DNA from 2 places in the Rhizobium sp. rho-13.1 genome. Region 2 is predicted to be linked to the other one. Evidence: riboswitches for the same ligand, from Rfam matches in the RefSeq annotation. Region 2 holds a riboswitch; the other holds the start of a gene.

Region 1 (7,587 bases), on a different contig from region 2:
ATGCCGGCACCCGCGTCGTCATCATGACCGAAGACAATTCCTACGTCGAACGCGCCAAGGACTGATCCCGGACCTGGCACTCCATCTCGATAAAAGGCCCCGAACGCGTGGATTGCGCGTCGGGGCCTTTTTCGTATCCGGGCGAAGTTGTTCAGGCGGGCCGCACCGTCTCCTTGCGGACAATGGGGCGCCGTGCCGGGTTTTGTCCGCGAGCAGCACCCGAGACAGGCTTTGCAGGCGGCGCTGTCGGGTCCGGCGGAACCAGGGCCTGCAGATGCAATACCCGCGGCGACATGAGTTCAAGATAAGCCTCTGAACGGCCGATATAGATCATCGTCGTATCCTTGAGTTCGCCCAGAAGCGCAACCAGGCGCTTCTGGATATCCGGCTCCAGGCCTTCGAGCGTTTCGTCGAGGATCAGCCAGCGCGGCTTGGCGAGCAGGGCATGGGCAAAGCCGACGGCCTTCTGTTCGTCGGTATCGAGCATACGATCCCAGCGGGCGTTCGTATCGAGCTTGCCTTTCAGCCTGCCGAGACCAGCTTTTTCAATCGCCATTTCGAGGTCGGAATCCGGGTAGGCATCGCGTGCCTCGGGGAATGTCATGGCCTCGCGCAGCGTTCCGCTCGGGACATAGGCGGTGTGCGGCATGAACAGCATGTCTTCCGGCGGCGGCAGGTCGATCTCGCCCTTGCCGCAATGCCATTCGCCGGCTAGCGCCTGGAACAACAGCTTGCGGTTCACGCCGTGATCGCCGTTGATCATGATGTGCTCGCCGGCGGTGATCGTCACCGTGCCCTCGCGGATCCGAAAACCGTTCTCGACGATCTCGTCGGACATCTTGGTCGAGACCTCGAGATCCTTCAGCACCATCATGCCAGGCGCAGCGCGGGCGACGTCGATCATGTTGGGCAGGTGATCCTCGATATCCATCTCGACGACCGCCTCGCGAAAATCGGTAACGCGCATCAGCGTCGCGCGCCACTCGGCGATCGGCCCGAAATTGGCGACATACCAGCGCAGTGCCGTGTTCACCTGGTTGAAGGCGCCAACCACCATCATCAGCTGGCCGATGCTGAGGCCGCCCGAGAAGTAGGCTGGCGCCGCCACCAGGATTGGAATGACCAGCACCATCCAGCCGTAGCTCGCCGACACCCAGGTAAGATTGGTGTTGGCGATGGCCAGCTTACGGATAACGCCGAGCACCGAGGAAATATCGCCGTTGATGCGGCGGCGCTCGTTTTCCTGTCCGCCGGCAATGGTGATCGACGGCATGTACTCGTTGGCGTGCATCAGCGCGAAACGCAGTTCGGCCTCCTTGGAGTAGCGGTCGGCATTGAGCCGCACCAGCTTGCCGCCGACGAACTGGCTGAGGAAAGAAGCCGAGGCGGCATAGATAATCGCCGCCCATACCATGTATCCCGGAATGGAAAAGCTGCTGCCGCGAAAATGGAATATGAAGCCGCTCGACAGCTCCCAGAGCACGCCGATGAAGCTGATCAGCAGGATCGTCGACTGGACGAGGCCGATCGCAAGGCCCGTGGTGCTTTCTGCAAGGTTGCGGGCATCCTCATGGAGACGCTGGTCCGGATTGACGCCGATCAGACCAGACGACGCCAGCCGCAGGGCGCGCTTGCCCTTCAGCCACTGATCGACCAGGTCGCGCGCCAGGCCCTCGCGCATGTAGAGCGCCGCCATCTGGTTGAGCCAGGCCTGGATGACGTTGAGCACCAGCAGCGAGCCGGCGATCATGCCGAAGACACCAAGCTGTTTCACGAATTCGTTAAGGTCGCGTCGTGCCAGCGAATCGTAGAATGGCGCATTCCACTCGTTCAAGAGAACCTGCACATAAGCCGTCACGAGAATGATGACGAACAGCGATACCACGAGCGATATGAGCCTGACGCGCACGGGCGAATGCCAGAACGCCGAAAGCATCATCCTCAACCTGTACAGCACACTCAAGTCGTATCCGACGCGCGCATCGCCCTGGACGCTGGGCTTCTCTGTAGTATCAACGGCCATCAAAAAATCCTGATCCTCATCCCTCAGATAGTCATGGCCATCGCACATGTCCATCCATGCGAGCCCGAAGCGCGTAGCGCCAGCGATCCCTGGCCTGGAACCGCCCTCCTCGCCATCAGCTTGCGCTTCAAACCTTATGAAAGCCTTATACGCCCGAATGCCGCTGCAGGTTCACCACGCCGCGCCGCGCATTTACCAACCGGCGATTGATGTTGATTCGAAACCTGTCCAGCGCTATTTAACATCGCGTGGTGATTTGGCCGGCCGGCTTGCAGCCACGTTAAACAAGTCGCTAAATCAGGGCCGCATGCGGACCGGTAGCGATTCGTTTTTTCGCCGCCGGTTTAGTTGATCGAGTAACGCGCATGCCCATTAAGATCCCCGATACACTGCCCGCCTTCGATACCCTCGTCAAAGAGGGCGTGCGGGTGATGACAGAGACGATGGCCGTCCGTCAGGATATCCGTCCGCTGCAGATCGGGCTGCTCAACCTGATGCCCAACAAGATCAAGACCGAAATACAGATGGCGCGCCTCGTCGGCGCCTCGCCGCTGCAGGTCGAGTTCTCGCTGATCCGCATCGGTGGGCACAAGGCGAAGAACACTTCCGAGGAGCATCTCCTGTCGTTCTACGAGACCTGGGAGGAGATCAGGCATCGCAAGTTCGACGGCTTCATCATCACCGGTGCGCCGATCGAGTTGCTCGACTTCGAGGAAGTCACCTACTGGGACGAAATGCGCCAGATCCTCGACTGGACGACCACCAACGTTCATTCGACGCTGAACGTCTGCTGGGGTGCGATGGCGGCGATCTACCATTTTCACGGCGTGCCGAAGCACCTGCTGAAGGAAAAGGCGTTCGGTGTCTACCGGCACCAGAACCTGAACCCGTCCTCGGTCTATCTCAACGGCTTTTCCGACGACTTCGGCGTGCCCGTGTCGCGCTGGACCGAAGTCCGCCGCAAGGATGTCGAAACCGTCCCTGGCTTGGAAATCCTGATGGAATCGCCGGAAATGGGCATTTGCCTTGTGCACGAGAAGACAGCAAGGCGGCTCTACATGTTCAACCACGTCGAATACGATTCGACGTCGCTGGCAGACGAATATTTCCGCGACGTCGATGCCGGCATCCCGATCAAGATGCCGCACGACTATTTCCCGCACAACGATCCGTCCCTGACGCCGCCCAACCGCTGGCGCAGCCACGCTCATCTGTTCGTCGGCAACTGGATCAACGAGATATACCAGACGACACCTTACGACATGGCCGACATCGGCTTGCAGAAATAGTCACGTCCCCGGGACGGAGGTCTGATTCCGCCGGCAGGCGGGTTGCGGATAGCGGCGAATGGAGGCAGGGTCGGCGCCTCGCATTAGAGACGAATGGGATGAGGACATGACGGACAGCACTTTGCAGCGCGAAGTTTTCGGCAAGACTGCGGCCGGCGAGACGGTACACCGCGTCAAGATTACAGGCGGCGGGCTGACTGCCCATGTCATCAGCTGGGGAGCGGTGATCCAGGACCTCCGGCTTGAAAACCACGCGCCGGCCCTGACGCTTGGCTTCGACAACTTCGAAAGCTACGAAAAGCACTCCGCCTATTTCGGCGCAACGCCCGGCCGCTGCGCCAACCGAATCGCCGACGGCAGGTTCACGCTCGACGGCAAGACGTACCAGCTGGACCTGAACGAGAACGGCGTAACCCATCTGCACGGCGGCTTCGACAATATCGCCCTGCGCAACTGGACGATCGTCGAGCATGCCGCCGACCGCGTCGTCCTCAAGATCGTAGATCCCGATGGCCGCAGCGGCTATCCCGGCAACTGCACGATCCAGGCTACCTACTGGGTCCACGGCAATGGTGAGCTATCGGTAATCTACGAGACCACGACAGACCAGCCGACCATTGCCAATGTCTGCCAGCACGCCTACTTCAATCTCGACGGCCGCGACGATGCGCTCGACCACGACATCATGATCGCAGCCGACCACTACCTGCCGACCGATGCGCGGCAGATCCCGACCGGCGAGATCGCTCCCGTCGCCGGCACGCCCTTCGACCTGAGAGAAATGGGCCCGATGAAGCGCTTCGTCGACGGTGAACAGGTACTATACGACCACAATTTCTGTTTATCGCTGGAGCGCACGGCCAAGCGCGCCGTTGTTCTCGCCCGCAGCATCAATTCCGGCGTAACGCTCGAAGTGCGTACGACGGAACCGGGCGTCCAACTCTACGCCGGCTTCAAGCTCGACGTCCCCGTCCCCGGCATTGACGGCAAGATGATGGGTCCGTTCGCCGGTTTCTGCCTGGAGACGCAGATCTGGCCCGACGCCATCAACCAGCCGGGCTTTTCCTCCGCTTCGCTCCATCCCGGCGAAGTCCTGCGCCAGGAAACGGACTACATTTTCACGAAGAACTGAGCGCGCAGCCTTCGCTGGTCGCAGGCCAAGCGACCAGCGCCCAAGAGATACCTTGCAAAGTGGTCCTACATAGGTTCTAATCCGAACCCATGGATAGAACCAGTTTGATTTCCGAACTGAATGGGCGCGGCTTGCGGGATGCGGCAGCGAGCGGGCCGCTTTACAGGCGTTTGGCGATAGCGCTGACCGGGCTTATTCAAGAAGGACTGTTGAAACCGGGCACTGCATTGCCGGCCGAGCGCGATCTCGCCGAAGGACTGCAGCTCGGCCGTGTCACCGTGCGCACCGCCTATCGCGACCTGCTGACGGCAGGCACTCTGGAGTCGCGGCACGGCAGCGGTACTTTCGTCTCCCAGAAGGTCGAGCGGATGGAACAGTCGCTCTGGCGCCTCTCCTCCTTCTCCGCCGATATGCGCTCGCGCGGTCGCTCGCCGGCGGCAAAAATCCTGTCCCGGAGCGTTTCCATGCCGACGCCCGAGGAGACCTTCCTGCTCGGCCTCGGCGTCGACGAACCGGTGCTGCGGCTCGACCGATTGCGGCTGGCCGACGGACTGCCGCTCGCCATCGAACGCGCCGTCGTCCCGACCCAGTTCCTGGCCGAAGACGCGGCCGGCGAGAGCTCCCTTTACGATGCCCTGACTGCCAACGGGTTCCGCCCGGTTCATGCCCTGCAGCGGCTGACCGCAGTCACCCTCGACCCATCCTCGGCCGCCACGCTTGACGTCAAGCCCGGAGCCCCGGCACTGCTGATCGAGCGCATCTCGCGCCTGGCTGACCAGCGGGTCGTCGAATACACCAGATCGCATTATCGCGGCGACGCCTATGATTTCGTCGCAGAGCTGAAAATTGGAGATGACCTATGACGCAATCCCTGATGCTGACCGAGGCCGGCCAGTCGCCCGATGCCGTGGCGACCTTGCTGGAGAAGGAAAAGCCGGTCTTCGCCGAAATCGCCAAGCTGTTTGCTGTGGCTAGACCCTCCGTCGTCACCACGGCGGCGCGCGGCTCGTCGGACCATGCTGCGACCTTCTTCAAGTATCTGTTCGAGATCTCCTGCGGCGTCCCCGTCGCCTCGATCGGCCCGTCGATCGCCTCGGTCTACAATGCGCCGCTGCATCTGAAGGGTGGCATCCATTTCACCGTGTCGCAGTCCGGCGGCAGCCCCGATATCATCGCCCTGCAGGCCGCCGCCAAGAAGGGCGGAGCAACAACGATCGCCGTCGTCAACGTCACCGACAGCCCACTGGCGCGGCAAGCCGATATCGTCCTCGACCTGCATGCGGGCCCTGAGAAAAGCGTCGCCGCAACGAAATCCTTCATCACCGCCGTCGCTGCCCTGTCGGGCGTTACCGCTGCCGTCTCCGGCAACAGCGCACTGCAGGATGGCCTTTCACGCCTGCCCCAGGCATTGGCAGCCACCGATGGCATCGATAGTGCTGCCGCCGAGGAGGTGCTGTTCGGAGCCAGCTCGCTCTACACCGGCGGTCGTGGTCCGGCCTTCGCCATCGCGCTGGAAGCGGCGCTGAAGGCCAAGGAGACGTCGGGCCTGCACGCCGAGGCCTTCTCGCTCGCCGAATTGATGCACGGCCCGATGCGGCTGGTTCAGCCCGGCTTCCCGGTCGTTGCTTTCGCCCCGGACGACGCCGCGTTTGCCAACAACGCCCAGGCTCTGGAGCGCCTTCAGAAACTCGGCGCCACCGCCGTGTCTTTCTCGACCACCCCGCTGCCGGGTATCAACCTGACAATGCCCTCGACCGGAAACGGCCTCATCGACCCGCTGGTCTCCCTGCTCTGCTACTATCGGATGATCGAGCGAGTGACGCGCCGCAAGGGTTTCGATCCCGACAAGCCGGCTAATCTTCTCAAGGTGACGGAGACGATGTGATGGACTACACGGTCTTTACCGGCGCCCGCATCTTCGACGGCGACCGCTTTCACGACGACAACGCGCTTGTTGTCGGCGATGGCCGGGTGCAGGCGATCACCGCCCGAAATAGCCTGCCGGAGAGCAGTGTGCGTGTGGAACTCGACGGCGGCGTGCTGGCACCGGGCTTCATCGACGCACAGGTGAACGGCGGCGGCGGGCGGCTGCTGAACGAAGATCCGTCGCCGGCCTCGATGTATACCATTGCCGAAGGCCATCGCCGTTATGGCACGACTTCCCTGCTGCCGACGCTGATCACAGACATCGGCGCTGCCACGACCCGGGCGATCGAAGCCGCCATCGAGGCTGTCAAAGCCGACCGGGGTGTCGTCGGCCTGCACCTCGAAGGGCCCCACCTGTCGCCGGCGCGCAGGGGCGCCCACCTGCCGGAACTGATGCGGCCGGTTGAGGACAGCGATGTTACGACCTTCATCCGTGCCCGCGAGGCAATCGGCACGCTGCTGGTCACCATCGCCGCCGAGCAGGTGACGCCCCGCCAGGTGCAGGCGCTGAACGAGGGCGGCGTCATCGTCAGCCTCGGTCATTCCGATTGCGCGGCCGATGTTGCGGACGCCCTTTTCGATGCCGGCGCCCGTGGCGTCACCCATCTCTACAATGCCATGAGCCAGCTAGGCCATCGCAGCCCAGGTCTGGTCGGTGCGGCGCTCGATCATCCCCGTACGTGGTGCGGCATGATTGCCGATGGTCACCATGTCGATCCCCGTGCCTTGCGCGTCGCCCTGCGCGCCAAGCGCGGCGAGGGCAAGCTGTTCTTCGTCACCGATGCCATGTCGCTGGTAGGTTCCGATGCCGACAGCTTCGAGCTGAACGGCCGCACGGTCTACCGCGAGAAGGGCGGCTTCTGCTCGAAGGTGGTACTGGCCGACGGCACGCTGGCCGGCTCCGACGTCGACATGGCCTCGACCGTGCGCTACGGCGTCGGCATGCTGGAACTGCCGCTGGCCGAAGCGCTGCGCATGGCGACTTCCTACCCGGCCCGTTTTCTGCGCCTGACTGACAGGGGTCACTTGTCGCCGGGTGCGCGTGCCGACCTCGTGCACATCAACGATGACATCGAGGCGACCGCCACCTGGATAGCCGGTGCTGCGAAGTCTGTCGGGACAGGCCCGGAGACATCCGTATGACCGCGATCACGGATGCCTATTTCCTGGAGGTGATCGAAAGGCTCGGTGCACTGCGCCAGTCTTTAGCCGAGCCG
Region 2 (7,587 bases):
CTTGTGGTGGATATTCCCCGAAGCGCATCAAGGTGATACATCCTTACGCAATGCAACGCCCCACGCCGCTTAGCCTTGGATGATAATCATGCGCAGGTTTAAATCACCCCTCAATTTAAGGGGTTTTTACACGGTATGCGCGATATTTTCATCTTTTCTCATGCCGCAGTCAACCTTTGCCGATGAAAAGCCTGTTGGCAACCTGCCAATCCTGTTCGATTCCCGTGAGCGATTGCCAAAACCCGATCTTTCGTCGCTGGTTCGCCTGCGTTTTCTGACCGCAACCGACTTCCCGCCTTTCAATTTTCTGGACCAGTCCGGAAAGCTTGCCGGCTTCCATGTCGATCTCGCTCGCGAAATCTGCGCAGAATTGGCAATTGCCGACAGATGCCAGATCCAGGCATTGCCGTTCGGCGAACTTCGTCCGGCGCTTGCCGCATCGCAGGGCGACGCCGTGCTCGCCGGCATCGCGGTGACAGCGGATCTGCGAAACCAGTTCGCTTTCTCGAGGCCCTATCTGATGTTGCCGGCGCGCTTCGTCCGCAATCTCAAAGCCGACCTCCCCGGAACTACGGCGGCGGCGCTTTCGGGCAAGCGCGTCGGCGTGATCAAGGCAACAGCGCATGCAGCGATGCTCAAGGCCTTCTTTCCGGCCATCACGGCTGTTGAATTCGACGACAGCGCGCAGCTTTTGTCAGCCGTGAAAAGCGGTTCGGTGGATGCAGCCTTTGCCGACGGGCTGCAATTGTCCTTCTGGACAACATCGCCTGCGGCAGAGAAATGCTGCGCCCTCTTCGACGGCCCCTATCTTTCGCAACAGTTTCTCGGCGAAGGGATGACCGTCATGTTGCGTCAGCAGGATACCGATCTGACGGCAGCCATCAACCACGCGCTGGCGACGTTATCGCGCAACGGTCGCCTTCAGGAAATCTATCGACGCTATTTCCCGACCAGCCTCTATTAGGCTTGGATCAGGCCTTGCGGTAGCGGGCAATTGCACTGCGCTCGATTGCAGCGCAGGTGAGCTTGTCGAGTTGCAACCGGTCGCGCAGCATCGCCAGCAACCGCAGCTCTTCGGCAGTCACCGAAAGATCGGCAGCGGCGACCTCGACTGCAACCGCGTATGCGGTGTCGTAGAGGCGGGGCGGCACGGCGTCGCGGATCGTCTCCAGCACGATGTCCAGCCCCTCGGCGCCCGAGAGCAAGGTCGCACAATCACGCGATACGGCGATCAAGCGATCCTCGTCAAAGCCTTTGAAAACCGGCAATGCCTCGATCAGCTCGCCGATCCGGCCCAGCTCCCGGTCGTTCATGGTACGGTCGACGGCTGAAGCCATGACCATGACGTAGATCAGGGCGTCCTGGGCGGAAAGCTGTGCATTCATAATATGTGTCCCTCTAAGCTTCCCCGAGAGTAGGAAGTCACGCCAGCGATAACAAGGGTCGGGATAAAATCCCTGATGGCCGACAGTAACTTCCGGCGTCAGATGGGATTGAGCGGATCTTCCTTCGGCGGCTCGGGCGCCAATGTCGACTGATGCTTTTTGCGCGGATCGTTGCCATAGACGCCACGGCCGGCCTTGCGGGCTTCGTCCGCGGCACCGGCAAACGGCGAGCCTGCGGCCACTTCGGCCCAGCCATTGCGCGCCAGCCAGTCGCCGAGATTAACCCTCGAAAACCGGCAATCTGCCGTGATCGAGCCTTTCCACTCAGGGTCGGGCACGTCGCAGGTGATGGTCCTGCCAAGCAGGAAGGAGCGGAGCGCGGTACGGGCCAGCGTGCCGCACGGCCATTCCTTGCCATTCGGGCCGGTACAGCTGCGTGACGGATCGGTTGGCACAATGCCGGCAAGCTGCACGCTCCTGCCACCGATGGTGAGGATACCGGCGCGCTCGGCAAAGGGACGGGAGAGATCGATCGGCTTCAGGTCCGCATTCGCTTGCGGAGTGGCGCCAGCATCGCCTTCCGGCCGCTCCGGCTGCGGCGCCAGCGCGGCAGATTGCGTCGGCGGTGCCTGCTTGCCCGAAGATGCGACCGCGTCCTTGTCATCCGAAGGCAGAGGCTCGGCGCTGGCAAGTTTTTCCGCTGGCGGCTGCGGTCTCGTCAGCGGCGTCGGAACCGAGGCTGCAAGCGGCACCGGGGGTGTCGGCGGAGTCGGAGAGGACGGAGGCATCGGCGGCGGCGCCATTCTGTCGGCAATGGCGCTGTCTTCCACCGGTGAAGACGGGGGTTCGGCCGTGGCAACCGGCGGCGTCCGGTCCGGCAATGCCGCCGACGGGCTTGTCGCCTCCTTCGACGTGGCAGTTACCGGGGCAGCGGGCGGCAAGGCCGCGACAGCGGGAGCGCTGGGCGACGCGGGTTCGGGAGAGGGAAGCATTTGGCCGGTTGCGCCCGGCTCCGGAGTTGCCGGCCGCGGCGATGTAGCCGCCACGACAGGCGGAGCAGGCGGCAGCACTGCAGCGGCGGGCGGCGGTGGTGCTTCAGAAGGTGGAACCGGGGTCGATGGCGACACTGGCGCTGGCTCGGCGGGAGATGACGACGGCGCGGGGGCCGGCATCTCACTAGCAGCGGAATTGTCTGAACTTTGTGGTGTCGGCGCCGGCGCCGGCGCCAAGGAAGTCGCGGGCTGCTCCGAAACTTTCGGAGACGCCGTAGGCTCAGGCGCCGCTGTCACAGGCTGCGGTGCATCCGGCTTCTCCGGCGGCTTGTCGAGACTGGCCACGCGCGGTGCCGGATCGCCGAAGGTGATATGCGGCTGCAGGTTCATCGCCGTCAGCCCGACGTAGACCAGGACCATGACGGCCACGGCGCCGGTGACACCGGTCAGCAGAGTGGGGGAACGCATCAAGACAACTTTCCTATTGGCTCGCCCAGATGATCCGCGCCATCCACTCCACATCGACAAGCTCGATGCTTCTGTTGGGATGGGCCGGATTGAGCGACAGAAGCTCGATCGACTTCGGGCTCTGGCGCAGCAAGACCTTGGCCATGACCTCGCCCTCACGCGTTTTAACAACCACGCGGTCGTTGCGCCGGACCTGCGCACCGGGCTCGACGATCAGCACGTCGCCATCGCGATAAAGCGGCATCATGCTGTCGCCCTGCACTTCCAGCGCGTAGACGCCAGCTTTCTGCGCCGGGGTCGCCGGGAACTCGACGACATCCCAGCCCTGCCCCGCCGGAAAGCCGCCATCGTCGAAAAAGCCGCCTGCTCCGGCCTGCGCAAAGCCCAGCAGCGGAATAGAGCCCGCCTGCGGCGGAAAGGCACCGTCCGGCATGCCTGACGGCATGGACCCAGGCCGCAGCAATCCCATGAACTGCTCGACGCTGGCCCCTGTTGCATCGAGCACCTTGGCAATGGATTCCGTCGACGGCCAGCGCTGGCGGCCATCGGCACTCAGTCGTTTGGATTTGTTGAAAGAGGTGGGGTCGAGACCTGCACGACGCGCGAGGCCGGAGGGCGTCAGGTCATGCCGCTCGGCAAGCCCGTCGATTGCACTCCATATCTGATCGTGTGACAGCATCGTCGCCTGGCCTTGAGATCGAGGCGTCCCATCCCCATCCACGCGCGAGGTTAATCTAAGTGTTAACATTCGTAAAGACGCCAAGAGGAATAAAATCCTTGGTACCTACAGTTTATCACAACAGCCGTGTCAAGTTCGGGAAGGTGTGTTGCGGTAGCACATCTGCGGCGAGAGCTTCAAAGCTCTGCCTGTCCGCTCAACGGGTCGGACAAAGAAATGACTGGAGCGGGTGAAGGGAATCGAACCCTCGTATTCAGCTTGGGAAGCTGCTGCTCTACCATTGAGCTACACCCGCACGGCGCGAAGCCTTCCAACAGTTCGGCCGGGCTGTCAAGATGGAATGGCCGGTCGGGATGGCTGGTTACAAGCGGAAATGCTTGGAGAGTTTCAGGCCCTGCGCCTGATAGTTGGAGCCGGCGCCGGTGCCGTAGAGGCTGGCCGGGAGCTCCAGCATGTGCTCGTAGATGAGGCGGCCGACGACCTGGCCATCCTCGAGGATGAACGGGACTTCGTGGCTGCGCACTTCGAGCACCGCGCGGCTGCCACGTCCCCCGGCTGGCGCATGACCGAAGCCGGGATCGAAGAAGCCGGCATAGTGGACGCGGAATTCACCGACCAGCGGATCGTAAGGGGTCATTTCGGCGGCGTAGTCCGGCGGCACGTGCACCGCCTCGCGCGAGACCAGGATGTAGAATTCGTCGGGATCGAGGATAAGCTCGGTCCGACCGCGGCTGTAGAGCGGCTCCCAGAAATCGAAAATGTCGTGCTGGGCCTTCTTGTCGACATCGACCACCGCCGTGTGATGCTTGCCGCGATAGCCGATCAGCCCATTGCCGTCGCCGACGAGGTCGATCGACAGTGCGATGCCGCCGCCGGTCACGTTTGGCTTCTTGCTGGCGACGAGAGTTTCGGTCTCGTGCAGCGTCAGCAATTCCGGCTCAGACAGCATGGCATGGCCGATCCGGAAACGGATCTGCGACAGGCGCGAACCACGGCGCACGACGATCGGGAAGGTGCGTGGCGAGATTTCCAGGTAGAGCGGCCCGGAATAGCCGGCCGGGATCTTGTCGAACTCCTGCGCATAATCGGTGATGACGCGGGTGAAGATGTCGAGGCGGCCGGTCGAGCTTTTCGGGTTGGCCGAGGCGGACATGTCCGATGGCAGGTCGAGACGCTCCATCAGCGGCACGATATAGACGCAGCCGGTCTCGAGCACGGCGCTTTCGTTGAGGTCGATGACATGCAGGCTGAGCCGGTCCAGTTTATCGGAGACGAGATTGTTCGGACCCGGCATGAAGCTCGCACGGACGCGAAACGCTTTCGCCCCCAACCTCAGGTCAAGGCTCGCCGGCTGGATCTGATCGAAATCGAGCTCCCTTTCGGTCGTCAGCCGACCGGCGTCGAAAAGAGCGGCAATGGCGCGATCCGCCAAAATTCCAGTGTCGCGAGCCATGTGCTCAATCCTTGTTTTGTCGCGGACAAAACCATATACGGGCCTTGTTTTGCCCCAGACAAAACCAAATACGGGGAATTGACGCAAGCGGCCAACGGCAGTATTGCAGTCTTATCCCGTGGTGATTTGGCCGGTCGGCTTGCAGCCACGTTAAATAAATGGCTAAAAAGACCGGGTTGAAAACCGGTCTGCTTTTGCGACCGGTTTTTTTGTATCACGAAGGTGGTGATGGCATGACCAAGACTTGGCGCCCCGCAACACAACTTGTCCATGGCGGCACGTTGCGCTCGCAATTCGGCGAGACATCCGAAGCAATCTATCTGACACAGGGTTTTGTCTACGACAGCTCGGAGGCGGCGGAAGCCCGCTTCAAGGGCGAGACGGAAGGCTTCATCTACGCGCGCTATGGCAGCCCGACCAACGACATGTTCGAAAAGCGCATGTGCATGCTGGAAGGCGCCGAGGAAGCGCGCTCGACGGCATCAGGCATGGCGGCGGTCAGCGCGGCGATTCTCTGCCAGGTGAAGGCAGGCGACCATATCGTTGCTGCCCGCGCCCTGTTCGGCTCGTGCCGCTGGGTCGTCGAGACATTGGCGCCGCGCTACGGTATCGAATGCACGCTGGTCGACGGCCGCGATCTGGCCAACTGGGAACAGGCCATACGCCCGAACACCAAGGTGATGTTCCTGGAGAGCCCCACCAATCCGACGCTCGAGGTGGTAGACATTGCCGGCGTCGCGAAACTCGCCAACCAGATCGGCGCCAAGCTTGTCGTAGACAATGTGTTTGCTACACCGTTGTTCCAGAAGCCGCTCGAACTCGGCGCCCACATCGTCGTCTATTCGGCCACCAAGCATATCGATGGACAAGGTCGTTCGCTCGGTGGCGTCGTTCTGTCGGACAAGGACTGGGTCGACGAGCACCTGCAGGACTATTACCGGCACACCGGCCCCGCTATGTCGCCGTTTACCGCCTGGACGCTGCTGAAGGGTACCGAGACCCTGCCGGTGCGCGTCAAACAGCAGACTGAAAATGCCAGCCGCATTGCCGACTTCCTTGCCGACAGCGGCAAGGTGGCCAAGGTGATCTATCCCGGCCGCAAAGACCATCCGCAGGCCGATATCATCGCCAAGCAGATGACCGGCGGCTCTACGCTGGTCTGCATGGAACTCAAGGGCGGCAAGGAAGCGGCGTTCGCGCTGCAGAATGCGCTGGAAATCGTCAAGATCTCCAACAATCTCGGCGACGCCAAGAGCCTGATCACCCATCCAGCCACCACCACCCACAAGAACCTGACCGACGAGGATCGCGCCGAGCTCGGAATTTCCCCCGGCACTGTACGGTTTTCGGCCGGCATCGAGGACACGGACGATCTCATCGAGGATTTCGCCCAGGCGCTGGAGAAGGTCTCGGCCTGATCGGATACCAAACAGGCTGCCCGGCCTTGCCGGGCGGCGACACGCCGGGTCCGTGTTAACCCCGCACATTATCCTTAATATTCAAAAGGCCGCGTCAGCCATCGCATTTGGCCTTAATTAGGCTTCCCTTCCTTGACGAAGGTTGAAGGCTAGAGGATATCGTAACCAAATTCATTGAAGGTGGCTGGGATGTACCGCGCCCTTACACGAGATATCGAAGTCATCGTCGAGCCGTTCTATCTGGAGGAGCAATCCGATCCGGAAGACAGCCGCTATGTCTGGGGCTATCGGATCGTCATCTCAAACCACTCGACATCGGCAGTCCGGCTGGTTACGCGCTACTGGCATATCACCGACCAGAACGGCCAGGTCGACGAAGTCACCGGTCCCGGCGTCGTCGGCGAACAGCCGCAGTTGAACCCCGGGGATACCTATGAATATTCGTCCGGCTGCCCGCTGGATACGCCTTCGGGCATGATGTTCGGCCATTACTCCATGGAAAACGACCGAGGCGAAACGTTCGAGGTCGAAATCCCGGCTTTCTCGCTGGATTCGCCCGGCCTGATGCGGACGCTGAACTGACGCCGCCCGAAAACGGCGCCTGTTCTATCAGCTTTTGACCAGTATCTCCGCTGCCTCGTAGCGGTAGGTTGTCGAGCAGAATTCGCAAGTGACGGAAATCAGCCCGTCTTCCTCGCTCTCCGCCATCTCCTCCGCAGAAAATCCCTGCAGTACGCCCTTGATCTTGTCGCGTGAACAGCTGCAACGGTCGAAGACCGGTTGCGGGGCGTAGACGCGGGCACCGCGCTCGTGGAACAGCCGATAGAGCAGGCGCTCGGTCCCGACCAATGGATCGGTCAGTTCATCGGCATCGACCGTTTCCAGCAGCGAGCGGGCCTCGGCCCAGGCGTCGTCGTCCGTGTGGTCGATGGCGTTCTCGTCGCCGTCGCCGCCGTGGAGATCCGGCAGGCGCATGCGCTCCGGCGCGTCCGGCAGAAACTGTGCAATGACGCCGCCTGCCCGCCAGCGATGGCGCGGCTTGCCGGCCTCGTCGCGGTCGAACAACTCGGCGGCACCGAGACGAACCCGGGTCGGGATCTGCTCCGACTGGCGGAAATAGACGCCGGCTATATCTTCCAGCGACGATCCGTCGAGCGGCACGATGCCCTGGTAGGGCTGCGAATATTGGCCC

Evidence for each region. Region 2 has a riboswitch for S-adenosylmethionine ahead of EQW76_RS08330 (O-succinylhomoserine sulfhydrylase). Riboswitches for the same ligand answer to the same signal wherever they lie in the genome.
Region 1: linked by a shared signal. The riboswitch ahead of metA (homoserine O-succinyltransferase) and the one ahead of EQW76_RS08330 (O-succinylhomoserine sulfhydrylase) in region 2 are both predicted to bind S-adenosylmethionine.

What each region holds. Positions count from the first base shown of each region.
Region 1 covers NZ_SCFL01000003.1:158,090-165,676, reverse strand. The annotation lists gene efp (elongation factor P) at 1-65, shown strand, start outside; gene EQW76_RS12010 (ABC transporter ATP-binding protein/permease) at 152-2,023, opposite strand; SAM riboswitch at 2,262-2,342, shown strand; gene metA (homoserine O-succinyltransferase) at 2,389-3,312, shown strand; gene EQW76_RS12000 (aldose epimerase family protein) at 3,419-4,444, shown strand; gene EQW76_RS11995 (GntR family transcriptional regulator) at 4,534-5,307, shown strand; gene EQW76_RS11990 (SIS domain-containing protein) at 5,304-6,329, shown strand; gene nagA (N-acetylglucosamine-6-phosphate deacetylase) at 6,329-7,513, shown strand; gene EQW76_RS11980 (SIS domain-containing protein) at 7,510-7,587, shown strand, end outside.
Region 2 covers NZ_SCFL01000002.1:382,464-390,050, reverse strand. The annotation lists gene EQW76_RS08365 (glycosyltransferase family 2 protein) at 1-28, opposite strand, end outside; gene EQW76_RS08360 (transporter substrate-binding domain-containing protein) at 161-964, shown strand; gene EQW76_RS08355 (tellurite resistance TerB family protein) at 972-1,385, opposite strand; gene EQW76_RS08350 (thermonuclease family protein) at 1,484-2,845, opposite strand; gene EQW76_RS08345 (helix-turn-helix transcriptional regulator) at 2,859-3,524, opposite strand; tRNA gene EQW76_RS08340 (tRNA-Gly) at 3,746-3,819, opposite strand; gene EQW76_RS08335 (2'-deoxycytidine 5'-triphosphate deaminase) at 3,886-4,977, opposite strand; SAM riboswitch at 5,086-5,164, shown strand; gene EQW76_RS08330 (O-succinylhomoserine sulfhydrylase) at 5,211-6,395, shown strand; gene apaG (Co2+/Mg2+ efflux protein ApaG) at 6,585-6,977, shown strand; gene EQW76_RS08320 (Hsp33 family molecular chaperone) at 7,005-7,587, opposite strand, start outside.